4 regions of the Streptomyces sp. NPDC104226 genome follow, and region 2 is predicted to be linked to each of the others. Evidence: riboswitches for the same ligand, from Rfam matches in the RefSeq annotation. Region 2 holds a riboswitch; each other region holds the start of a gene.

Region 1 (5,790 bases), on a different contig from region 2:
GGCTGACATCGGCGGGCGCCCGCACACGGGGCGAAATTCTCAACGGTTGACCACCGAATTCAGTGGATCTTCGGAGTGCGGCATGGCATGGTTGGTCTCACCGAAGGGGCGTAGCTCAGTTGGTAGAGCATCGGTCTCCAAAACCGAGTGTCGTAGGTTCGAGTCCTGCCGCCCCTGCAAGGAAAAGCCCAGGTCAGACATAGTCTGCCTGGGCTTTCTTGCTGTCGGTCCAGGTTGTCGCTGCGCCGGACTGTGGTGCGGCTGCGGCTCGGCTTGCATCGATATTCGAACACGTGCGCTACTGGAGTCATGCACCACCGCACACGCCCGCACGTCCGGCAGGCCCCCGCATGATCCCCCTCAAGCCCCGCCGACGCCTCATCCTGGAAGCGATCGCCCGGCACATCGCCGTGCACGGCCGTGGGCCGACGGTCCGGGAGCTCGGTGCCGCGGTGGGCCTGTCCTCGTCCAGCAGCGTGGCGCACCAGCTGGGTGAGCTGGAGAAGCGGCACCTGCTCAGCCGGCGGGACCGCGGGTGGAGCAGTGTCGAACTGACCCCGGCTGCCACCCGGCTGCTCGCCGAGCCCGGGTAGCCGGCATGGGTCCGCCCGTCGGTCGCTGTCCCCGAAGGGCCCGACGGGCGGTACAACCGGCGCAGCAGCATCCCCGCTAGCTAGAGCCGATGTGATGTGTCCACGCTAGCCGTGCCCACTGACAACGGGCGGCGTGGTAGGCGGGGGGAACCTCCCGCGGGTAGGTCGGGAGGGTCGTCCGCACTGGTCAGGCGGTCGGCCCGGCGTCGTCGAGCTCCCAGCGCGCCAGGATCTCGGCCACGCGCGGGTACCGCTCGAGGATCTCGGCATCACTCAGGTCCGCGTCTGCTCCCCCGAGGACTGTGCGGAGGGGGGTGCCGTCGGACAGCGTCATCACTCGGGTGCGGTACTCGTCGGTCATGGGCCCTCCAGCGTTCGGTCGGCTGAGGCGCCCACGATCCGCCTGGCACATGCCTGCGTCAACCCCTGTGGAATTGATCCTTCCAGAACGTTCACGTGTCAGGCTACGGGTCCTCACCCAGCGGCCGGAGCACCCCGCAGGGTCTGCTGGGGCCAGGAGTGATCAGGAGCACCTAGCCTGGGGGCATGAACGCCAGCGCCGGGCGCGAGCCCCGTTCGGACCTGCGGGACTTCCTGCGTTCCCGGCGTGCCCGGATCGGGCCCGAGGAGGTGGGGGCCGCCGCGCATCCGGGGCGGCGGCGGGTGCCCGGGCTGCGGCGGGAGGAGGTCGCGCAGCTTGCGGGGGTCAGCGTCGACTACTACACGCGGCTGGAGCAGGGCCGCACCCAGCACGTCTCCGACGAGGTCCTCGACGCCGTGGCCCGGGCGCTTCGGCTCGACGCGACCGAGCGGTCCCACCTCTTCGGCCTGGCCCGGCCGCAGCCGGCCCCCGGGCCCGGGCGCGCCGCCGGCGCGGCGGCCGGAGCCTCCGGCCGCGCGGGAGCCGGCGGCCCGCAGCGGGTCCGGGCGGGCCTGTACCGGGTGCTGGACGCCCTGGAGGACGGCACCCCGGCGATGATCATGGGGCACCGGCTGGAGGTCCTGGCCGCGAACCGGCTCGCCGAGGCGCTGTACGCCGACTTCGGAGCCGCGGAGACCGACCCCCCGGAGGCGGGCGCACCCGGTGGCGGCGGGCGCAATTTTGCGCGGTTCCTCTTCCTTGACCCCGCAGCCCGCGGGCTCTTCGCCGACTGGGAGGGGGCCGCGCGCGCAGCCGTCGCCGCGCTGCGGTTCTACGCGGGCCGGCGCCCGTACGATCCGGATCTGAGCCCGCTCGTCGAGGAACTGGGCACGGCCGATGCGGATTTCCGGCGCTGGTGGGCCGGGCACGACGTGCTCGAACACACCCACGGGACCAAGCGCTTCCGGCACCCGGTCGTCGGCGAACTGGCCCTGGAGTACGAGTCCTTCGCCTTCCCGGACGACCCCGACCAGACCCTCTACCTCTACACGGCCGAACCGGGATCACCCTCCGACGAGGCCCTGCGCACCCTCGCCTCCCGGGTCGCCGATGCGGTGCGCGCGCACCGCTGACACGCCCTTCTGGCAGACTGGGCCGCGTTATCCAGGCGGTGCAGGACAGGAAACCGGTGCGAATCCGGTGCGGTCCCGCCACTGTGACCGGTCGTCCCCGTGCGGGGACCCGGGAGTCAGACACTGACGCACCGCCTCTTTCGGGCCGATCATTCGGCCGTTCGACCAGGGGACGCGGATCCCCCGGAGAGGCTTCGCCATGTCCTGGCACCCCCGTGCGCTGCTGCGCGCACTCCTGCCCGTCCCCCTCCTGATACCGCTGGTCGCCTGCGCGGGATCATCCCCGGCGCAGGACGCGAAGGCGGAGGCGGGCGCCGCGCCCGGATTCCCGTACACGGTCACCAACTGCGGTGTCACCAGCACCTATCAGGCACCGCCGCAGCGTGCGGTCACCATGAACCAGCACGCCACCGAGATCCTCCTGGCCCTCGGCCTGGAGGGCAGGACGGTCGGGACGGCCTACCTGGACGACGCCGTACTGCCCGCCTACCGGCCCGCGTACGACAAGATCAAGGTGCTGGCGAAGGAGTACCCCTCCAAGGAGATCCTCCTCGGAGCCAACCCCGACTTCGTGTACGGCGGTTACTCCAGCGCCTTCGACAAGGCGCAGGGCCGCGACCGCGAGGGGCTCGCGAAGTCCGGCATCAACTCCCGGCTCAGCGTGGAGTACTGCACCGAGGGCAAGGTCGGCCTCGACCAGCTCAGGACCGAAATCACCGAGGTGGCCCGGACCTTCGGCGTGCCCGAGCGCGGCGAACGGCTCATCGCGGACGAACAGCGCCGCATCGAAGCCGTCAGCGCCCGTGTGAAGGACCGGGCCAAGCCCGCCGTCTTCGTCTACGACTCGGGCGAGGCCTCCGCCTTCACCTCGGGCGGCAAGGGCATCGGCAACGAGATCGTCGCGCTGGCGGGCGGCACGAACGTGTTCGCCGACCTCGACGACACCTTCGGCGACGTGTCGTGGGAGAAGGTCATCGAGCGGCGGCCCGAGGTCGTCCTCATCTACGACTACGGCGGCACCACCGTCGAAGCCAAGAAGCAGCGCCTGCTCAACGACCCGGCGCTGGCGCAGGTCCCCGCCGTCAAGAACCAGCGGTTCGTCGTGCTGCCGCTGTCCTCGGCCGTGCTCGGCGTACGCGTCGCCGACGCCGTCGAATCGCTGGGCGGCCAGCTCCACCCCGCCGCCCCGTGAGGCTCCGGGCCGCCCGCGCGTTCACCCGTACCCCCGTCGTACTGGCCCTGCTCGGCGCCGCGCTGGCCGCATCGGCCCTGGCGGGCCTGGCCCTGGGGCCGGTACGGATCCCTCCGGGCCAGGTGCTCGACATCGTGCTCGCAGGGCCGGGACCCGCAGGAGGCACGGGCGCCTTCGGGGCGATCGTGTGGGACGTCCGCATGCCGCGCGTCCTGCTCGGAGCCGTCGTCGGCGCGGGCCTCGCCGTCGCGGGAACCGTGCTCCAGGCCCTCGTCCGCAATCCGCTCGCCGACCCGTTCCTGCTCGGGGCCTCCTCCGGGGCCTCGGCCGGGGCGGTGCTGGTGATCGTCTTCGGCGCCGGCTTCCTCGGCTCCGCGGGCGGCGCCGCGGTACCGCTCGCCGCGTTCGCCGGGTCGATGGGCGCGCTCGTCGCCGTCTACGCGATGGCCCGGCGCGGCGGCACCATGACCACCGGCCGGCTGATCCTCGCCGGAGTCGCCGTCCAGTACGTGCTCTCCGCCCTGACCAGCCTGGTCCTGGTGCTGGCCGCCCATCCCGATCAGATCCGCAGCGTGCTGTTCTGGACCCTCGGCGGGCTGGGCGGGGCGCGCTGGAGCGAACTGGCCCTGCCCGCCACGGCCCTGCTCCTCGGCACCGGGCTGCTCGTCGCCCTGGCCCGGCCGCTCGACCTGCTGCTCGCGGGCGAGGAGGGCGCCCAGACGCTCGGCCTGGACACGGGCCGGTTCCGGGCCGCCGTGTTCGTCCTCACCTCGCTGGTCATCGGCGTACTGGTGGCCTACAGCGGGGCGATCGGCTTCGTCGGACTGATGGTCCCGCACGCCGCCCGGATGGCCGTCGGCGCCGGGCACCGGGCGCTGCTGCCCGTGGCCGCGCTGGGCGGGGCGGTGTTCCTGACCCTGGCCGACCTGATCGCCCGTACCGCCGCCGCACCGGAGGAGATCCCGGTGGGCGTGGTCACGGCACTGGTCGGCGGGCCGTTCTTCCTGTGGATGCTGCGCAGGTCCACCCGTACCGAAGGGGTCGTGGGATGACGGCGGGACGGATGCGACAGGCAGGACCGGAAGCCCGTGTGGGCCCCGCGGGAGAGGCTCGGCCTGCGGAACTCGCCGTCGAGGCCGTGCGGTACGCGATCGACGGGCAGCCGCTGCTGCACGGGATCGACCTCACGGCCCGCCCCGGCGAGACGGTCGGCGTCGTCGGCCCCAACGGGAGCGGCAAGACGACACTGCTGCGCTGCGTCTACGGCGCCCTGCGCCCGACCGGCGGGCGCGTCCTGCTGGGCGGCGTGGACGCGGCCTCGCTCGGCGCCAAGGACCGGGCCCGGCGGGTGGCGGTGGTGCCCCAGGACGCGGCCGGTACGTTCGGGCTCACCGTGCGGGAGGTGGTCGCCATGGGGCGCAGCCCCCACAAGCGGTTCTGGGAGCAGGACGGACCCGACGACGTGCGTCGCGTCGCGCGGGCCCTGGAGACCGTCGGCGCGGCGGCCCTCGCGGGCCGCCGCTTCGACGGGCTCTCGGGCGGCGAGCGCCAGCGCGCCCTGGTGGCCAGGGCCCTGGTCCAGGACCCGGGCCTGCTCGCCCTGGACGAACCGACCAACCACCTGGACATCCGCTACCAACTGGAGGTCCTCGCTCTGGTCCGCGCCCTGCCGGCCACCGCCCTGCTGGTCCTGCACGACCTCAACCTGGCGGCGATGTACTGCGACCGCCTGTACGTCCTGGCGGGCGGCCGCGTGGTGGCCTCGGGCACCCCGGCACAGGTGCTGACGGAGGGCCTGCTGGCCGAGGTCTACGGAGTCCGCACCCGTATCGGCGTCCACCCGACGACGGGGGCGCCGACCATCGTCTACCTCCCGGAGGAAGGCGGACCTACTCCTTGAAGCCGCCGTACGGGACGGTGATCAGCTCCATGCCGTGGCCCGAGGGGTCCTCGAAGTAGACACCGCGGCCGCCGTCGTTGTGATTGATCTCGCCGGGGCGCTGCCCGTGCGGGTCGGCGAAGTAGGTGATCCGCCCCCGCTTGATCTTCTCGAAGGCGTCGTCGAACTCGGCCTCCGAGACGAGGAAGGCGTAGTGCTGAGGCGTGATGGACCCGGTGGGAATGTTCGCGAAGTCCAGGGTGACGCCGTTCGAGATCTCGACCGGGATGAAGGGGCCCCAGGGGGCTCCGACCTCCAGGTCGAGGAGGTAGGCCAGGAACTCGGCGGACTCCCGGTGGTCACGGGAGTGGACGATCGTGTGGTTGAGCTGAACAGCCATGAGTGGATGCCTCCGAAAGGCATGTCCCGGCACCTCCATGTCTCACCCAGCCGGTGACCGACACGCGATGCCGCGACATGATCCTAAACAGCCCTTACGGGGGGAGTCCAGCGGATTGTGTACGGCCTAGGCCCCGTACACCGCTTTCACGTTGTCCTGTGCCGGGTGCGTCCGTCCCGCCGGCCCGGCGGCGAAGGCGCGGAGCAGGTTCTCCGTGACCCGGGTGGTCAGG
Region 2 (5,790 bases):
AGACGACCTCGCGGATCTCGGCCCGGATGCGCTCCTCGTAGGCCGCCGTGTCGATGCGTCCGGCGCGCAGGTCGGCGCGGGCGGTGCGCAGTTCCGTGGTCTGCGGGAAGGAGCCGATGGTGGTGGTGGGGAGCAGCGGCAGGCCGAGGTGGGCGCGCTGGGCGGCGGCGCGTTCGGCGTAGGGCTGGGCGCGGCGGCCGTCGGCCTCGGTGATCGCCGCGGTGCGGGCACGTACGGCGGGGTCGTGGGTGATCCGGGAGGCAGTACGGGAGGCCAGGTCGGCCCGGTTCGCGGCGAGTTCGGCGGCGATCGCGTCGGTGCCCCCGGCCAGTCCGCGGGCCAGCGTGCTGATCTCGGTGGCCTTCTGGCGGGCGAAGGCGAGCCAGCGCCGGATCTGCGGGTCGGTGTCCCGCTCGGCGTCGGCGTCGATCGGGACGTGCAGCAGGGAGCAGGAGGCGGCCACGTCGACCCGGTCGGCGAGGCCGAGCAGGGTGCCGAGGGTGGTCAGCGACTTCTGGTGGTCGTTGATCCAGATGTTGCGGCCGTTGACCACGCCCGCGACCAGGCGCTTGCCGGGGATTCCGCCGACGGCGGCCAGGTCGTCGAGGTTGGCTGCGGCCCGGTCGGTGAAGTCGAGGGCGAGTCCGTCCACGGGCGCCTTGGCCAGGACGGGCAGGGCGTCGCCGAGCCGGTCGAAGTAGGAGGCGACGAGCAGCTTGGGGCGTTCGGTGAGGCGGCCGAGCTCGCGGTAGGCGCGGGCCGCCGCGTTCAGTTCGGCCGGTGTGCGGTCCTGGACCAGGGCCGGTTCGTCGAGCTGGACCCATGCGGCGCCCGCCGCGCGCAGCTCCGCGAGGACCTGGGCGTAGACGGGGAGCAGCCGGTCGAGCAGGGTGAGCGGCTCGAAGCCGGCGGAGACTCCGGGTGCGGGCTTGGCGAGGAGGAGGTAGGTCACCGGTCCGACGAGGACCGGGCGGGCCGTGTGGCCGAGGGCCAGGGCTTCCTTCAACTCGGCTACCTGCCGGGCGGGTTCGGCGGTGAAGACGGTGTCGGGCCCGAGTTCGGGGACCAGGTAGTGGTAGTTGGTGTCGAACCACTTGGTCATCTCCAGCGGGGCCACGTCCTGGGTGCCGCGGGCCATCGCGAAGTATCCGTCCAGGGCGTCCGCCGCGACGGCGGACCGGTGGCGGTCGGGGATGGCGCCGACCATGACCGTGGTGTCCAGGACGTGGTCGTAGTACGAGAAGTCGCCGGTCGGAACCTCGGTGATGCCGGCCCCGGCGAGCTGGGCCCAGTTGGTGCGGCGCAGGTCGCGGGCCGTGGCGCGGAGGGCTTCGGCGGTGACGCGGCCCTTCCAGTAGCCCTCGACGGCCTTCTTCAGTTCCCGGTTCTGTCCCTGGCGGGGGTAGCCGTAGACGGTGGCCCGTACGGGCGCGGCTGCGGACTCGGTGGTCACGGAACTCTCCTTCGCGAGCGTGTCTCCATGAACCCGGTGACGGGTCGCGGAGGCGAAGGGTGCCGCAGCGGGCGGACCGCCGGGGTCGCGTACGGCCGGGTACGCGACGGGAGGATCCGCCTGAGGTGCACGCCGACCCGCCCACGAGGTCACCGGGAAGCCGTGCGCGGTCGATCGCGCACGGGCAACGGGCAGGTCTTCGGACTCGCGGGCTCGCCTGCCGGTCTCCCGGCGGGCTCCTACTGGCCGTCGCTTCCCAGGACCGGTTCCGGTCCCAGTGCGTATGACGGCGGTCGTTCCCGCTCACCGCTGCGGGGCAGTCCCGGATTCCCACCGGGTTCCCTCTTACGACGCGTCCCGCCTGGCGGACGGGGGCGAACCAGCTGCGAGGTCCACAGTAGGGCGGGCGGCCGCCCGGTGGGCACGGCTTTCCACATGCCGGACGGTGACATGAGACACGACGGGCCTCGGGCGGTCGGGTACCGCCGAACGGGCGAATGACGCTGACGGCCCGACAGATGACCAAAGGTCACGAAAGAACTAATTGTGGTCAATTGTCCGATTGTGGGTTGTACTGGATGCCGGCAACACCGCCCATGAACTGGAGTGTTACGTGGCATCCACCACCCTCACCGTCTGGAAGTTCCCCACGCCCGAGGGCGCGCAGCAGGCGGAGTCCGCCCTGCTCGCCCTGCAGAAGGAACAGCTGATACAGGTGCACGACGCCGCGGTCGTCACCTGGCGCACAGATGCCAAGAAGCCCAAGACCCAGCAGCTGAACAGCCTCACGGGAGCCGGCGCGCTCTCCGGCACCTTCTGGGGGATGCTCTTCGGGCTCCTCTTCTTCGTTCCGCTGCTCGGCGCCGCCGTGGGTGCGGCGGCCGGGGCCATCGGCGGATCGCTGTCCGACGTCGGCATCGACGACCAGTTCATCGAAGAGGTGAAGTCCGAGGTGAAGCCCGGGACTTCCGCGCTGTTCCTGCTCTCCTCCGACGCCGTGGTCGAGCGCGTGCGCGGCGCCTTCCCCGGCGGTCAGGCACAGCTGGTCCGCTCCAACCTCTCCGGCGCGCAGGAGCAGCAGCTCCGCGAGGTCTTCGCGGCCTGAGGGTCCGTCGCCCGAACCGACACCGTGGCCCGCGACCGGGGCCCCTCCCCCGGCCCCGGGCCACAGAATTCCGAACTGGTAAGGATTTCCATGAAGCGTCTCCCGATCACCGCAGCCCTGGGCGCCACCGCGGTCCTGTTCCTCACCTCGTGCTCCTCGGACGACCCCAGCCCCAAGGCGCAGGCGACCCATGCCGCCTCGGAGCTCTGCACCGGCCTCTCCACCCTCAAGGGGGATCAGGCCAAGCTGGCGGCGCTGGACCCGGCTTCCGCGACGAAGGACCAGATCAAGGACGCCGTCGACGCCGTCCAGACGGACTGGGACAAGGTCTCCTCCTCCCTCGAGGACCTGGATGCCGCGAAGAAGTCGGCCGTGGGATCCGCCGTCGGCGATCTCAAGTCCGGCTTCGGGAACCTCCCCGGCGACACCACCGGATCGCAGGCCCTGACCCAGCTGAAGCCCCAGATCCAGAAGATCGACGAGACCCTCGTCGCAGCCTCGGCCGGCGTCACGTGCCCGTGACCCCCACCGGGCCGGCCTAGACAGCCCCGGCAGGCGCGGGCAGCGGGGGAAGGGCCGGGGTGGAGAGCCAGGATGCGAGCAGGTCCTCCAGCGGGGCGGTCGCGAAACGCGCCACGTGTGCGGTGAACCCGGCCGTGGTGACCACGCCGTGGCGGTTCACGGTGGCCCACTCCCGCAGCATGCGGAAGAACGGGCCGTCGCCGAGCGCGCAGCGGATCGCGTGCACGGCCAGGCCGCCGCGCTGGTAGAGGCGGTCGTCGAACATCAGCTTACGTCCCGGGTCGGCCAGCAGCAGGTCCTGCGGCTGCCCGGACAGCAAGCGGTGTGCGGCGGCCGCCAGTTCGTGCGCGGAGCGGCCGCCGGAGCGCTCCGACCAGAGCCATTCCGCGTACTTCGCGAAGCCCTCGTTGAGCCAGATGTGCCGCCAGTCGGCGATGGTCACGCTGTTGCCGAACCACTGGTGCGCGAGCTCGTGGGCGATGAGCCGCTCGGAGCCCCGTACGCCGTCCACGTGGTTGGCGCCGAACAGGGAGAGCCCCTGCGCCTCCACCGGCACGTCCAGCTCCTCGTCGGCGACGACCACGGCGTACTCCCCGAAGGGGTAGGGGCCGAACAGCTCCTCGAACAGCTGCATCATGGCGGGCTGCCGCGCGAAGTCGCGGGAGAACCGGGGCAGCAGGTGCGCCGGTACGTGGGCGCTCTGCGGGACCCCGCCGAGCCCGGGGTCGCCGAGCAGCACCGTCTGGTACATGCCGATCGACAGGCCGACCAGGTACGTGGACGTCGGCGCCGGCTGCTCGTACACCCACGTGGTCGTGGAGGCGCGGGTCGTCCGCGTGAGCAGCCGTCCGCCGGCGACGACGGTGTAGGCGGAGGGCGTGTTGACCGAGATCTGGTACGAGGCCTTGTCCGCGGGCCGGTCGTTGCAGGGGTACCAGGACGGCGCGCCGACCGGCTGGCTGGCCACCAGCGCGCCGTCGGTCAGCTCCTCCCAGCCGAGCCCGCCCCAGGGGCTGCGCACCGGGGTGGGATTGCCCGACCAGTGCACGTCCACCGTGAAGGCGGCGCCGGCGGGCAGCGGCTTGGGCGGACGGACGCGGAGCTTGCCGCCGCGGTGGCTGTAGTGCGGCGCGCGGCCGTTCACCAGGACTCGGCCTATTTTGAAATCGGCCAGGTTGAGGTGGAACTCGGTGAGCGGCGCCCGCCCGGCGATCGCGCTGAGCCGGGCCGTCCCGGCGAGCCGGTTGGGGCCGGGACGGTACTCCAGAGCGAGTTCGTACCGGTGCACGCGGTAACGGGGGTCGCCGTTGGCCGGAAAGTACGGGTCCGACGCCGCTGTCTTCTGGCCGTTCACTGCCGCTTCCGCTCCCTGCGTTGTGCTCGTACGACGTGCTGGTGGTGCCGGGCCCGTCCTGTCGGACCCGCCCGTCAGGGCCGCCACGCCTCGATCGGGTTGCCCAGCCAGCGGGTGTCGGCGGGAACGGATTCCCCGGCCATCACGAGGGAGGCGGGACCCAGTGTGCTGCGGGCCCCGACCGTGCTCCCGGGCAGGACGATTCCGCCCGGGCCCAGGGTGGCGCCCTCACGCAGGACCACAGTATCCGTCCTCAAGATCCGGTCGTGGAAGAGGTGCGTCTGCAACACGCAGCCGCGGTTCACGCTGACCGCGTCGCCGAGGACGACCAGGTCGGTCTCGGGCAGCCAGTAGCTCTCGCACCACACGCCCCGGCCGATCCGGGCGCCGAGTCCGCGCAGCCACAGGGACAGCAGCGGCGTCCCGGGCACCGAACCGACCAGCCACGGCACGGCCAGGACCTCGACGAAGGTGTCGGCCAGCTCGTTGCGCCACACGAAGCCGCTCCACAGCGGGTGCTCCCCCACCCGGTGGCGGCCCACCAGCAGCCACTTCGCGGCCGCGGCGACCACGCACGCGGCCACCCCGGCGGCGAGCAGGAGCGCCCCGGACAGCAGCGCGGTCCCCCACGGGCCGGGTCCGTCCGCACCGGCCAGCGCGCAGAACGCCGCCACGGTCAGGACGCCGAGCGCGGCCGAGGAGAACACCGGGACGAGCCGGCACAGCTCCACCAGCCCGCGCGCCCACAGCAGCCGTGCGGGCGGGTCGTAGGTCCGGCTCTGGTCGGCGTCGGCGGCGGAGCGCGGCAGCCGTACCGGCGGCAGGCCGAGGTAGGAGCTGCCCTTCTTGGCCTTCTTCGGCGTGGCGGACAGGACGCCGACCAGCCCGTCGTCCGGCACGGAACGGCCCGGCGCGGTCATGCCGGAGTTGCCGAGGAAGGCCCGGCGGCCGATCTCGGAGTGGCCGATGCGCAGCCAGCCGCCGCCCAGCTCGTAGGGGGCGGTCAGGGTGTCGTCGGCGAGGAACGCGCCCTCGCCGACGGTGGTGAGGCTCGGCAGGGCGAGCACCGTGGACACCTCGGCGCCCCGGCCGATCTTCATGCCGAGCAGCCTCAGCCACACCGGTGTGATCAGCCCGGCGTACAGGGGGAAGAGGGTTTCCCGGGAGAGGTCCATCAGCTGGGTGACCGTCCAGGCCTGCCAGCCGATCCTGCTGTGCGTCGGATGGGTTCCCGTGCGCAGCCCGAGGCTGAGGAGGCGTACGGAGACCAGCAGCAGAGCGGCGTACGCGAATCCGAAGGCGAGCGCCCCCGGCACCACGGCGAGCAGCGCTCCGGCCAGGGCCCGGCCGAGTCCG
Region 3 (5,790 bases), on a different contig from region 2:
CCTCCCTCTACACCGCCCTCGCCGAGGTGTACGACGTACGCCTCGCCGAAGCGGAGGAGACCATCGAGACCTCCCTGGCCACCCCGCGGGAGGCCGGGCTGCTCGGCACCGACGTCGGACTGCCGATGCTGATGCTTTCCCGCCATTCGCTGGACGCCGACGGGGAGCCCGTCGAGTGGGTGCGTTCCGTGTACCGCGGCGATCGTTACAAGTTCGTCGCCCGACTCCAGCGCCCCGCCGTCTGATTCGTAGTTGACTCTCGTTCCGCTATACGGACGGGGGGTTACGTCCAGCGGGCGGCCCCCCGTAGATTCCCTGCGCTCACGCAGATGATCAACGAGGGGACGAGGATCATGACGGAACCGGAACCGAGAGCCACACGGTCGGCACGGGACGCGGCGAGTCCGGGCATCACGCCGGACTCGCCTTCTCCATCTGGGGGCATGTCCCCCAAGGCCGTGGCCGTGTGGGTGCTGGTCGGGCTCGTGGGAGCCATCGGCTGGGGCGTGCTGGCGCTCTCGCGCGGCGAGGAGATCTCGGCCGCCTGGCTGCTCGCCGCCGCGCTCGGCTCGTACGCGATCGGCTACCGCTTCTACGCGCGTTTCATCGCGAACCGCGTACTGAAGGTGGACAAGACCCGCGCCACCCCCGCCGAACGCCTTGACAACGGTGTCGACTTCCACCCGACCGACCGACGGGTGCTTTTCGGCCACCACTTCGCCGCCATCGCCGGCGCCGGACCGCTCGTCGGTCCCGTACTCGCCTCACAGATGGGCTACCTGCCGGGCACCATCTGGATCGTCGTGGGCGTGATCTTCGCGGGCGCCGTCCAGGACATGGTCACGCTCTTCTTCTCCACCCGGCGCAACGGCCGTTCGCTCGGCCAGATGGCCCGCGACGAGATCGGCCCGGTCGGCGGCGCCGCCGCGCTGATCGGCGTCTTCGCCATCATGATCATCCTGCTGGCCGTGCTGGCCCTGGTCATCGTCAACGCGCTGGCGCACTCCCCGTGGGGCGTCTTCTCCATCGGCATGACCATCCCGATCGCCCTCTTCATGGGCTTCTACCTGCGCGTCCTGCGCCCGGGCAAGGTCACCGAGGTCTCCGTCGTCGGTGTCGCGCTGCTGCTGCTCGCCATCGTCGCGGGCGGCTGGGTCGCCGAGTCCTCGATGGCGGACTTCTTCACCCTGGAGAAGGAGACGCTGGTCCTCTGGATGATCGCCTACGGGTTCGTGGCGTCCGTCCTGCCGGTGTGGATGCTGCTCGCCCCGCGCGACTACCTCTCCACCTTCATGAAGGTGGGCACCATCGGGCTGCTGGCCGTGGGCGTGGTCATCGCCATGCCGACGCTGAAGATGCCCTCGGTCACCGACTTCGCCTCGCGCGGAGACGGCCCGGTGTTCGCCGGCTCGATGTTCCCGTTCGTCTTCATCACCATCGCCTGCGGGGCCCTGTCCGGCTTCCACTCGCTGGTCTCCTCGGGCACCACCCCGAAGATGATCCAGAAGGAGACCCAGGTCAGGGTCATCGGCTACGGCGCGATGCTGACCGAGTCCTTCGTCGCCATCATGGCGATCATCACGGCCTGCATCATCGACCCGGGCCTGTACTTCGCCATCAACTCCCCCGGCGGTGTCGTCGGCGCCACCGTGGAGACGGCCTCGCAGGCCGTGACCAACTTCGGCTTCGCCATCTCCCCCGAGGCCCTCGCCCAGGCCGCGAAGGACGTGGAGGAGACCAGCCTGCTCTCCCGTACGGGCGGCGCTCCGACCTTCGCACTCGGAATGTCGGAGATCTTCTCGGCCGTGATCGGCGGCGCCTCGATGAAGGCGTTCTGGTACCACTTCGCGATCATGTTCGAGGCCCTGTTCATCCTGACGACCGTGGACGCCGGCACCCGCGTGGGCCGCTTCATGCTCCAGGACACCCTCGGCAACGTGCACAAGTCCTTCAAGGACGTCAGCTGGAAGCCCGGCGTCTGGTTCGCCAGCGCGGTCGTCGTCGGCGGCTGGGGCTACTTCCTGTGGGTCGGCGTCAAGGACCCGCTGGGCGGCATCAACCAGCTCTTCCCGCTGTTCGGCATCGCGAACCAGCTGCTCGCGGCCGTCGCCCTGGCCGTCTGCACCACCCTGCTGATCAAGTCCGGACGCCTCAAGTGGGCCTGGGTGACGGGCGTTCCGCTGGCCTGGGACCTGGCCGTCACGCTCACCGCCAGCTACCAGAAGATCTTCTCCGACAACCCGAAGATCGGCTTCTTCGCGCAGCGGGACGTCTACCAGGACGGGATCGAGGCGGGCAAGGTCCTCAAGCCCGCCAAGAACATGGACGAGATGCACACCGTGGTCACCAACGCCACGGTGGACGGCGTCCTGTCGGTGTTCTTCGCCCTGCTGATCATCATCGTGCTCGTGGACGCCGCCCGGACCTGTCTGGCGGCCATCCGCAAGCCCGAGTCGGTCACGCTCGCCGAGGTCCCGTGGACCGAGTCCAAGATCGTCGCCCCGGCCGGTCTGATCCCGACCGACGAGGAGCGGGCCGAACTCGCCGCCGCCGGACTCGACTCGGGCGGGGGCCGCACGCAGGACTCCGTACGGGAACCCGCGTGACGCGCCTGCGCCACGTGCTGGGCCGGGCCCGGTTCTTCGTCAGGGAGTTCTCGGGCGAGGCGGCCTACGACCACTACGTGGCCCACGCCCGTACGCACGACCCGGACGCGGTGGTCCCGTCGCGCCGGGACTTCGAACGGGCCCGCACGGACGCCCGCGAGGGCGACCCGCGCGAAGGGTTCCGCTGCTGCTGAACCGGCGGGAAGCCGAGAGGCCGCCGCGTTCCGTCCACCCGACGGAACGCGGCGGCCTCTTTTCCTGCCCTGGCGCACACTCGATGCCATGGACATCATCATCAGGACGGCGGCGGCCGCCGAATACGAAGAGCTCGGGGAGATCACCGCACGGGCGTACCTCGACGACGGACTGCTCGACTTCGCCGAGGACGACCCCTACCTGAGCCGGCTGCGCGACGTCGCCGGCCGGGCTCCCGACGGCGAGGTGCTCGTAGCGGAGTACGAGGGCACGCTGCTCGGCGGTGTGACCTTCGCCCCTCCCGGCAGCCCGCTCTGCGACATCGCAGGCCCCGGCGAGGCGGAGTTCCGGATGCTGGCCGTCTCCCCGGCGGCGCGCGGACGCGGCGCGGGCGAGGCCCTCGTACGGGCCTGCGTGAACCGCGCCCGGGAGCTGGAGGGCGTGGGCCACCTGGTGCTGTCGACCACGGAGAAGATGCTCGGGGCGCACCGGATCTACGACCGGCTGGGCTTCGTACGGACGCCCGAGCGGGACTGGTACCCGGTTCCGGGGCTGCCGCTGCTCACCTACCGCCTGGAGCTCTAGGGCCTGCCGTCCGCGAGGAGCGACACAACATGTGGGGGCTACCGCGAGCACCGGCCCCCACATGTATGCTCATGCTCGCTGTCGTCGCAGGGGAATCCGGTGAGAATCCGGAACTGTCCCGCAACGGTATGAAATGCACCGACCCGCTCGGTGCATCCGCAAGTCCGAGGACCTGCCGACAGTGCGCCCGGCTCGTCCGAACCGGGTGCAGACACGTCCGGGCCTCGCGGTTGGGCCGGTGGACGCCACGTGGTGCACGCGCACGGCCCTGCCAGGCACGCGCGCCCCCACGTGCGCCCCCTCGCGCCCCGCACCAACGGTGATCCCGGAGCCGAGCGAGGGAGAGCTCCCCCCGTGACCATCGCGCCTTCCGCACCGCGCGCCGAGTCCGACCCGTCCGCCTACGAGGGTCCGGGGGCCGCGCTCCTGCGCACGCTCACCGAGCTGACCGCCGACCTGCCCGACACCGACCCCGGCCGGGTCGCCGCCGCCGCGCTGCGCGGCCGCAGCGCCGCCGCCGACGAGGCGGAGCTCCGTACGCTCGCCACCGAGGCGGCCGCCGGGCTGATCTCCGAGGACCCGGCGTACTCCCGGCTCGCCGCCCGCCTGCTGACGCTGGCCGTCCGCGACGAGGCCGCCGGCCAGGGCTCCACCTCCTTCTCCGACTCCGTCGAGGTCGGCCACCGCGAGGGGCTCATCGCCGACCGCACCGCGGACTTCGTACGCCTGCACGCGAACCGGCTCGACGCGCTGGTCGAGCACGCGCTCGCCGAGGGCGCCGACGACCGCTTCGGCTTCTTCGGCCTGCGCACCCTGCACAGCCGCTACCTGCTGCGGCACCCGATCACCCGCCAGGTCATCGAGACCCCCCAGTACTTCATGCTGCGCGTGGCCTGCGGCCTCGCGGAGAACGACTCCGTGCAGGCCGTCGAGGAAGTCGCCTCCCTCTACCGGCTGATGAGCCGCCTGGACTACCTGCCGTCCTCCCCCACGCTCTTCAACTCCGGCACCCGCCACCCGCAGATGTCCTCCTGCTACCTGCTGGACTCCCCGCTGGACGAGCTGGACTCGATCTACGACCGCTACCACCAGGTCGCGCGCCTCTCCAAGCACGCCGGCGGCATCGGCCTCTCGTACTCCCGCATCCGCGCCCGCGGTTCGCTGATCCGCGGGACGAACGGCCACTCCAACGGCATCGTGCCGTTCCTGAAGACCCTGGACGCCTCCGTCGCCGCCGTGAACCAGGGCGGCCGCCGCAAGGGCGCCGCCGCGGTCTACCTGGAGACCTGGCACGCGGACATCGAGGAGTTCCTGGAGCTCCGCGACAACACCGGCGAGGACCAGCGCCGCACCCACAACCTGAACCTGGCCCACTGGGTGCCGGACGAGTTCATGCGCCGTGTGAACGCCGACGCCGACTGGTCGCTGTTCTCCCCCGCCGACGTCCCCGAGCTGGTCGACCTGTGGGGCGACGCGTTCGACGCCGCCTACCGCAAGGCCGAGGAGTCGGGCCTGGCCCGCAAGAGCATGCCCGCCCGCGACCTGTACGGCCGGATGATGCGCACCCTCGCGCAGACCGGCCAGGGCTGGATGACCTTCAAGGACGCCTCCAACCGCACGGCGAACCAGACCGCCGAGCCGGGCACCGTCGTCCACTCCTCGAACCTCTGCACCGAGATCATCGAGGTCACCAACGACGGCGAGACGGCCGTCTGCAACCTCGGCTCGGTCAACCTGGGCGCCTTCGTGGTCCAGGGGGCCGACGGCGGGGACATCGACTGGGAGCGGCTCGACGAGACCGTCCGCACCGCGGTCACCTTCCTCGACCGCGTCGTGGACATCAACTTCTACCCGACCGAGCAGGCCGGCCGCTCCAACGCCCGCTGGCGTCCGGTGGGCCTGGGCGCGATGGGCCTCCAGGACGTCTTCTTCCAGCTGAAGCTGCCCTTCGACTCCCCCGCGGCGAAGGCCCTGTCCACGAAGCTCTCCGAGCGCATCATGCTCGCCGCCTACGAGGCCTCCTGCGACCTGGCCGAGCGCAACGGCCCGCTCCCGGCATGGGAGCAGACCCGCACGGCCCGCGGCGTCCTGCACCCCGACCACTACGACGTCGAGCTGAACTGGCCGGAGCGCTGGGACGCGCTGCGCGCCCGCGTCACGCAGTCCGGGATGCGCAACTCGCTCCTGCTGGCCATCGCCCCGACGGCGACCATCGCCTCCATCGCGGGCGTGTACGAGTGCATCGAGCCGCAGGTCTCCAACCTCTTCAAGCGCGAGACCCTGAGCGGGGAGTTCCTCCAGGTCAACGGCTACCTGGTGGAGGAGCTCAAGCGGCTCGGCGTCTGGGACGCCCAGACCCGCGAGGCGCTTCGCGAGTCCTCCGGCTCCGTCCAGGGCTTCGGCT
Region 4 (5,790 bases), on a different contig from region 2:
TCCACCGTGGTGCGGAGCTGGTGGGGAACCCCCGAGGCGAGCAGGAGGCGCAGGCTGCGCTCCGCCGCGGCGGCCGCGTGGCCGATGCCGGTGACCCGTTCGTAGCGGCCGGGCGGGGCCTTGACGTCGAAGCCGACCCAGTCCAGCAGGTCCGCATCCAGCAGCCGGGCCAGGCGCCGGGGGAAGGCTCCCCCGGTGTGGAGGCCGACCTCCAGGCCCAGTGCGCGGGCCTCCCGTACGGCCCCAGGCAGGCCGCGCTGGAGCAGCGGTTCCCCGCCCGAGAAGACGATGCCGTCGAGCAGCCCCGTCCGGCGGGCGAGGTGGCCGAGCACCTCGTCCCAGGAGACGGCGGCGGGGGCCCGGGCCGGCAGCAGGCCGGGGTTGTGGCAGTAGCCGCAGCGCCAGGGGCAGCCCTGGCAGAAGACGGTGGTGACCAGCCTTCCGGGCCAGTCGCAGGTGGACAGCCGGGACCAGCCTCCGATGCGGATGACGTCGCCGGAGGCCGCCGCGCCGGTGGCGGCAGCGCCGGTCGAATCGACGGCCGCCCCGTCCGGGGCCGCCCCGCCGCTCACACCGCCGCCTTGAAGTGGACGCGCTCGGCGTGTTCGCCCTTCTTGCCGATGTTGAAGGAGGACACCGGGCGGTGGTAGCCCATGACCCGGGTCCAGACCTCGCACGCCGCCCCGCACGTGGGGCAGTGGGGCTGCTCCCCCGCCAGGTAGCCGTGGTCCGCGCAGATGGAGAAGGTCGGGGTCACCGTCAGGTACGGGAGCCGGAAGGTCTCCAGCGAGCGCCGGACCAGCTTGCGGCAGGCCTCCGCCGTCGGGATCCGCTCGGGGGTGTACAGGTGCAGGACGGTGCCGCCCGTGTACTTGCCCTGCAGTTCGTCCTGGCGTTCCAGCGCCTCGAAGGGGTCGTCGGTCCAGCCGACGGGCAGCTGGGAGGAGTTGGTGTAGTACGGGTTGGTGTCGGTGCCGGCCTGGAGGATGCCGGGGAAGCGCGCCCGGTCCTCCTTCGCGAAGCGGTACGTCGTGCCCTCGGCGGGGGTGGCCTCCAGGTTGTACAGGTGGCCGGTGCTCTCCTGGAAGTCGACCATCCGGGCCCGGACCCGGTCCAGGAGGCGGACCGCGAGGGCGTGCCCCGCGGGATCGGTGATGTCGTACGCGTCCCCGCTGAAGTTGCGGACCATCTCGTTGACGCCGTTGACCCCGATGGTGGAGAAGTGGTTGCGCAGGGTGCCCAAGTACCGCTTGGTGTAGGGGAAGAGGCCGCCGTCGATCAGGTTCTGGACGGTGATCCGCTTGAGTTCGAGGCTGTCCCTGGCGAGCTCGCACAGCCGGTCCACCTCGGCCAGCAGCCGCGCCTCGTCGCCCGCGTACAGGTGCCCGAGCCGGGCGCAGTTGAGGGTGACCACACCGAGCGAGCCGGTCTGCTCGGCGCTGCCGAAGAGGCCGTTGCCGCGCTTGAGCAGCTCGGTCAGGTCGAGCTGGAGCCGGCAGCACATGGAGCGGATCATGTGGGGTTCGAGCGCGGAGTTGATGAAGTTCTGGAAGTACGGGAGACCGTACTTGGCGGTCATCGCGAAGAGCCGCTCGGCGTTCTCGCTCTCCCAGGGGAAGTCGCGGGTGATGTTGTAGGTCGGGATGGGGAAGGTGAACACCCGCCCGGCGGCGTCGCCCTCCGTCATCACCTCGATGTACGCCCGGTTGATCATGTCCATTTCGGCCTGGAGCTCGCCGTAGGTGAAGCCGGTCTCCTCCCCCGCGACCACCGGGACCTGTTCGCGCAGGTCCTCGGGGCAGGTCCAGTCGAAGGTGAGGTTGGTGAAGGGGGTCTGGGTGCCCCAGCGCGAGGGCACGTTGAGGTTGTGCACGAGCTCCTGGATGCACTGCCTGACCTGGTCGTACGTCATCGCGTCCAGGCGGACGTAGGGCGCCAGGTACGTGTCGAAGGAGGAGAACGCCTGGGCGCCCGCCCATTCGTTCTGCAGGGTGCCGAGGAAGTTCACGATCTGGCCGACGGCCGAGGACAGGTGCTTGGGCGGGGCGGAGTCGATCTGGCCGGGGACCCCGTTGAAGCCCTCGGTGAGCAGGGTGCGCAGGGACCAGCCGGCGCAGTAGCCGGAGAGCATGTCCAGGTCGTGGATGTGGAGGTCGCCCTCACGGTGGGCGCGGGCCACGGCGGCGGGATAGACCTGCTCCAGCCAGTAGTTCGCGGTGACCTTGCCCGCGGCGTTGAGGATGAGTCCGCCGAGCGAGTAGCCCTGGTTGGCGTTGGCGTTCACCCGCCAGTCCCGGCGGTCCAGGTACTCGGTCACGGTTTCCACGGCATCGACGACAGCAGTCACGGCAGCCCTCCCACGAGGCTCGGCACGGAAGAATGGCGGGCTTGTGCGAAACCCCGTGCCGGCAGGTGTCGGACTCGTCCGCCGTGGCGGACTCACCGTTGCGGGGCAGTCCCGGATTCCCACCGGGTTCCCTGTTGCCTCGGTCGGGGAGAGGCCCGCCGAACCGGCAGAGCCAACACTACATATAGATGCGACGGCCGAGCACCACCACTACATATGGGGTGACCAAGGTCCCGAGGCAAGGGACTTCAGCCCCTGCGGACGCGCCCGGAGCCCTCCGGCCGCGCACCGGAGCCCTGCAGCCTCAGCTCCGGCCGCTGGTGGCGGCGTAGTACTGGAGGTCCTGCACCTCCACCGTCCGCTCCACCCGGTGGCGCAGTTCCACCCGGGCCCCGGTCTTGCCGCCCCGCACCACGGACGCCGCGCCGACGCCCGGCGCCAGGGGCAGCAGCTCGGAGTGGACCCCGGCCGGGGCCGCGTGCGCGCCCTCGGCCGCTCCCACGGCCGTACGGATGCTCGCGGGCGCGGTCAGGAAGCTCAGCACCTCCACCGTGTCCCGGGCCGCGGCGCTGCCGCCCCGGAGCGCCATCACGAGGGACTGGCTGCCGCTCGGGTCGGCGGCGGCGAACTGGGTGCGCGAGCTCAGGTAGAGCGTGTCGCGGACGATCTCCGGCCAGCGGCCCGTCTTGAAGCGGGTGAGGTAGTAGGAGGAAAGGTCAAGGTAGGCATGGCCGTTGTGCAGGGAGGGCGCGAACTGGCTGCCCTCGCTGTAGTCGTTCCAGGTGGCGAGCTGGACCCAGTCTGCCCCGTCCTCGATGGCGCGGTTCCATGTGGCGCGCAGGGTCGCGGTGTTGCCGGCCTCGTCGTAGATGCCCTGGTTGGGGCGGGCGTCCTGGACCGATACGGGCTGCATCCAGATCTTGCCCGCGGCGTGCGCGCGCCGGACGTCGCGCGTGGAGCTCTCCTGGCCGACGTAGCTGCGGCTGCCCCACTCGGAGAATCCGTAGCTGATGGGCTCGAACGCGCTGCTGTGGGCGCCGAAGTCGAGGAAGAGCGGGACGAAGGCGGTACGGATGCCGTGCCGGGACTTCAGGAGGTCCATGACCCCGGTCCACCAGGCGGGGCTCTTCTCCTCCGCCTTGAACGGCGAGACGACCAGTCGGCCGTCGGGGAGCCGGTGGGCGGCCGGGGCCCTGCCGAGTTCCGCGAGGAGGTCGGCGAGCACGGCGGGGTCGTCGGTGCCCAGGGAGGTCATGTCCGGCATCAGCATGATCTTGAAGGCCGGATCCACCGAACGGGCCGCTTCCATCAGGAGGTTGCAGCGTTCCCGGTTCTTCCCGGTCAGAGAGAGCAGGTCGAGGGTGAACCCGTCGATGCCTGCGGCGCGGGCCGTCCGGACCTCCTGCCGGAGGTTGGCGAGCTCCCAGTCCCCGTCCTTGGGCGGGACGGGCAGCGGGCGGTCGCGGAGCAGGCCGCCGTAGCGCGCGTGCTTGCCGTTCTCGCCGTCCGGCTTCAGGTAGTTGCGGGTGTAGTAGTCGGCGTCGGCGCCGACGTTGTCCAGGGAGAGCGGGTACGGGGTGAAGTAGTGGGCGAAGACCAGCTTCTTGCCGGCGGCGCCGGAGCGCAGCACGGCCGGTTGGGGCATGTCGAAGGGCAGGGCCCCCGTGGGGCGCGCCGCGTCGTCCGGGCCGGAGCCCTGGGCCTTCGGGGCCGGGGTCTGCCCGCCGGGACTCTGCGGGTCGCTCGCGGCCGGGCCGGTGGCGCCGGGGCCGCCGGCGGCCGGCGAGGGGCCGTCGCCGGGGGTGCCGGGAAGGGTGTCCACCGGGCCGGGTCCGGAGCGGGCCCGTGCGTCGGCGACGGTGCGGGGCTCCCAGGCGATGCCCGTCGCGGCGCCGACGCCGACGAGGAGGAAGGCGGACAGGAAGAGGCTCAGCAGGGGTCTTCGGCGACGGAAGCCCGCACGGCGCCTGTGCGACTCGGGTCTCGCGCCCCGCCCTGCCCGACGCCGGTCCGCACTCATCCTGACCCCTCCCCCGCATATGCCCGCGCCAAGCCCGTACCTCGGGCCGCACAGCAGCAGTACAGCGGATTCCCCGCCCCCGGACAACCGTTCCCCGGGGGTCGGGGCGGCGGGAATGGACAAAGCCGCGTCGGGTGTACATCTCCTGCGATCACCGGGCGGCACGGGCGTTTCACCGGAATAGGGAATTCCCCTAGCCATCCGATAGAACTGGCGCATAATCATCTAGATGCGGCTTGAAACAACACTCTTGCCGCACCTGGTCACGCATGCAGGGGGGCATCGTGCCGATGAGGGATTCCAGAGGAGCCGGTACGTGCCCGGTTGCCTCCACAGAGCTGTCCCGTCTTTTCACCGCCGTGCGGCGGGGCAGAGTGCTGACCGTCACCGGACGGTCCCGCGAGCCCCGGAGCCAGGTGGTACGGGAGATAGGGCAGCGGCTCTCGTCCAATTTCTACGACGGCGTGGCCGTGGTGTCCATGGACCGGCGCTTCGGGGTCCGCGACCTGACGGCTTCGCTGGGCTGCGTACCGGGCATGCCGTTCCTGCCGTGCGGGACGACGAACGCGGCGTCGTGGCTGGCGGAGCGCGACATGCTGCTCGTCCTCGACGGCTGCGAGCACCTCGCGTCCGAGGCCCTGGACTGGCTGCGCGAGCTGCTCGCCGTGGCTCCCGGGCTGCGGGTCCTGGCCGCCGGGAGCGATCCGCTGGCCTTCGCTCCGGATCGGGTGCACCGGCTCTGACCGGGCGCACGAACGGGTCCGCCCCGGCCGGCGGTTGCCGGCCGGGGCGGACCCGTGAAAGCGGTGGACCTCAGTCCTGACGGGCCTCGGCCCCGGTGGACCTCAGTCCTGGCGCAGGACCTCAGCCGAGGAGCGCGAGCGCCTCGTTCAGGGTCGCGGACGGCCGCATGACCGCCGAGGCCTTGGCGGCGTCGGGCTGGTAGTAGCCGCCGATCTCCGCCGGGGAGCCCTGGACGGCGATGAGCTCGCCGACGATCTTCTCCTCGGACTCGGCCAGCGTCTTGGCCAGCGGGTCGAAGGCCGCGGCCAGCTTCGGGTCCTGGGTCTGGCGCGACAGCTCCTGCGCCCAGTACAGGGCCAGGTAGAAGTGGCTGCCGCGGTTGTCGATGCCGCCCAGCTTGCGGCTCGGCGACTTGTCCTCGTTGAGGAAGGTGCCGGTCGCCCGGTCCAGGGTGTCGGCCAGCACCTGGGCGCGGGCGTTGCCGGTGGTGGTGGCGAGGTGCTCGAAGGAGACGGCCAGCGCGAGGAACTCACCGAGGGAGTCCCAGCGGAGGTAGTTCTCCTTGACGAGCTGCTGGACGTGCTTCGGGGCGGAGCCGCCGGCGCCGGTCTCGAAGAGGCCGCCGCCGTTCATCAGCGGGACGACCGACAGCATCTTGGCGCTGGTGCCCAGCTCCAGG

The links. A riboswitch is a leader RNA that binds a small molecule or an ion and turns the genes downstream of it on or off. The one in region 2 is predicted to bind cobalamin.
Region 1: it holds a riboswitch for cobalamin, as region 2 does, so the genes downstream of both, ACZ60J_RS08250 (ABC transporter substrate-binding protein) here and metE (5-methyltetrahydropteroyltriglutamate--homocysteine S-methyltransferase) in region 2, are expected to answer to the same signal.
Region 3: it holds a riboswitch for cobalamin, as region 2 does, so the genes downstream of both, ACZ60J_RS24275 (ribonucleoside-diphosphate reductase subunit alpha) here and metE (5-methyltetrahydropteroyltriglutamate--homocysteine S-methyltransferase) in region 2, are expected to answer to the same signal.
Region 4: it holds a riboswitch for cobalamin, as region 2 does, so the genes downstream of both, ACZ60J_RS10960 (ribonucleoside triphosphate reductase) here and metE (5-methyltetrahydropteroyltriglutamate--homocysteine S-methyltransferase) in region 2, are expected to answer to the same signal.

The regions. Positions count from the first base shown of each region.
Region 1 is NZ_JBVJMS010000002.1:648,887-654,676, reverse strand. Features, by position in the region: gene ACZ60J_RS08275 (ankyrin repeat domain-containing protein) at 1-50, shown strand, start outside; tRNA gene ACZ60J_RS08270 (tRNA-Trp) at 105-177, shown strand; gene ACZ60J_RS08265 (LexA family protein) at 351-593, shown strand; gene ACZ60J_RS08260 (hypothetical protein) at 781-954, opposite strand; gene ACZ60J_RS08255 (helix-turn-helix transcriptional regulator) at 1,140-2,087, shown strand; cobalamin riboswitch at 2,094-2,233, shown strand; gene ACZ60J_RS08250 (ABC transporter substrate-binding protein) at 2,287-3,279, shown strand; gene ACZ60J_RS08245 (FecCD family ABC transporter permease) at 3,276-4,331, shown strand; gene ACZ60J_RS08240 (ABC transporter ATP-binding protein) at 4,343-5,179, shown strand; gene ACZ60J_RS08235 (VOC family protein) at 5,169-5,558, opposite strand; gene ACZ60J_RS08230 (N,N-dimethylformamidase beta subunit family domain-containing protein) at 5,685-5,790, opposite strand, start outside.
Region 2 is NZ_JBVJMS010000014.1:49,621-55,410, forward strand. Features, by position in the region: gene metE (5-methyltetrahydropteroyltriglutamate--homocysteine S-methyltransferase) at 1-1,453, opposite strand, end outside; cobalamin riboswitch at 1,627-1,852, opposite strand; gene ACZ60J_RS34735 (DUF1269 domain-containing protein) at 2,067-2,558, shown strand; gene ACZ60J_RS34740 (hypothetical protein) at 2,649-3,080, shown strand; gene ACZ60J_RS34745 (M1 family metallopeptidase) at 3,097-4,434, opposite strand; gene ACZ60J_RS34750 (Pls/PosA family non-ribosomal peptide synthetase) at 4,509-5,790, opposite strand, start outside.
Region 3 is NZ_JBVJMS010000007.1:518,921-524,710, reverse strand. Features, by position in the region: gene ACZ60J_RS24295 (GntR family transcriptional regulator) at 1-245, shown strand, start outside; gene ACZ60J_RS24290 (carbon starvation CstA family protein) at 444-2,606, shown strand; gene ACZ60J_RS24285 (CstA-like transporter-associated (seleno)protein) at 2,603-2,800, shown strand; gene ACZ60J_RS24280 (GNAT family N-acetyltransferase) at 2,889-3,386, shown strand; cobalamin riboswitch at 3,452-3,580, shown strand; gene ACZ60J_RS24275 (ribonucleoside-diphosphate reductase subunit alpha) at 3,741-5,790, shown strand, end outside.
Region 4 is NZ_JBVJMS010000003.1:228,390-234,179, forward strand. Features, by position in the region: gene ACZ60J_RS10955 (anaerobic ribonucleoside-triphosphate reductase activating protein) at 1-572, opposite strand, end outside; gene ACZ60J_RS10960 (ribonucleoside triphosphate reductase) at 569-2,347, opposite strand; cobalamin riboswitch at 2,391-2,530, opposite strand; gene ACZ60J_RS10965 (glycoside hydrolase family 71 protein) at 2,652-4,367, opposite strand; gene ACZ60J_RS10970 (hypothetical protein) at 4,727-5,110, shown strand; gene ACZ60J_RS10975 (NADP-dependent isocitrate dehydrogenase) at 5,232-5,790, opposite strand, start outside.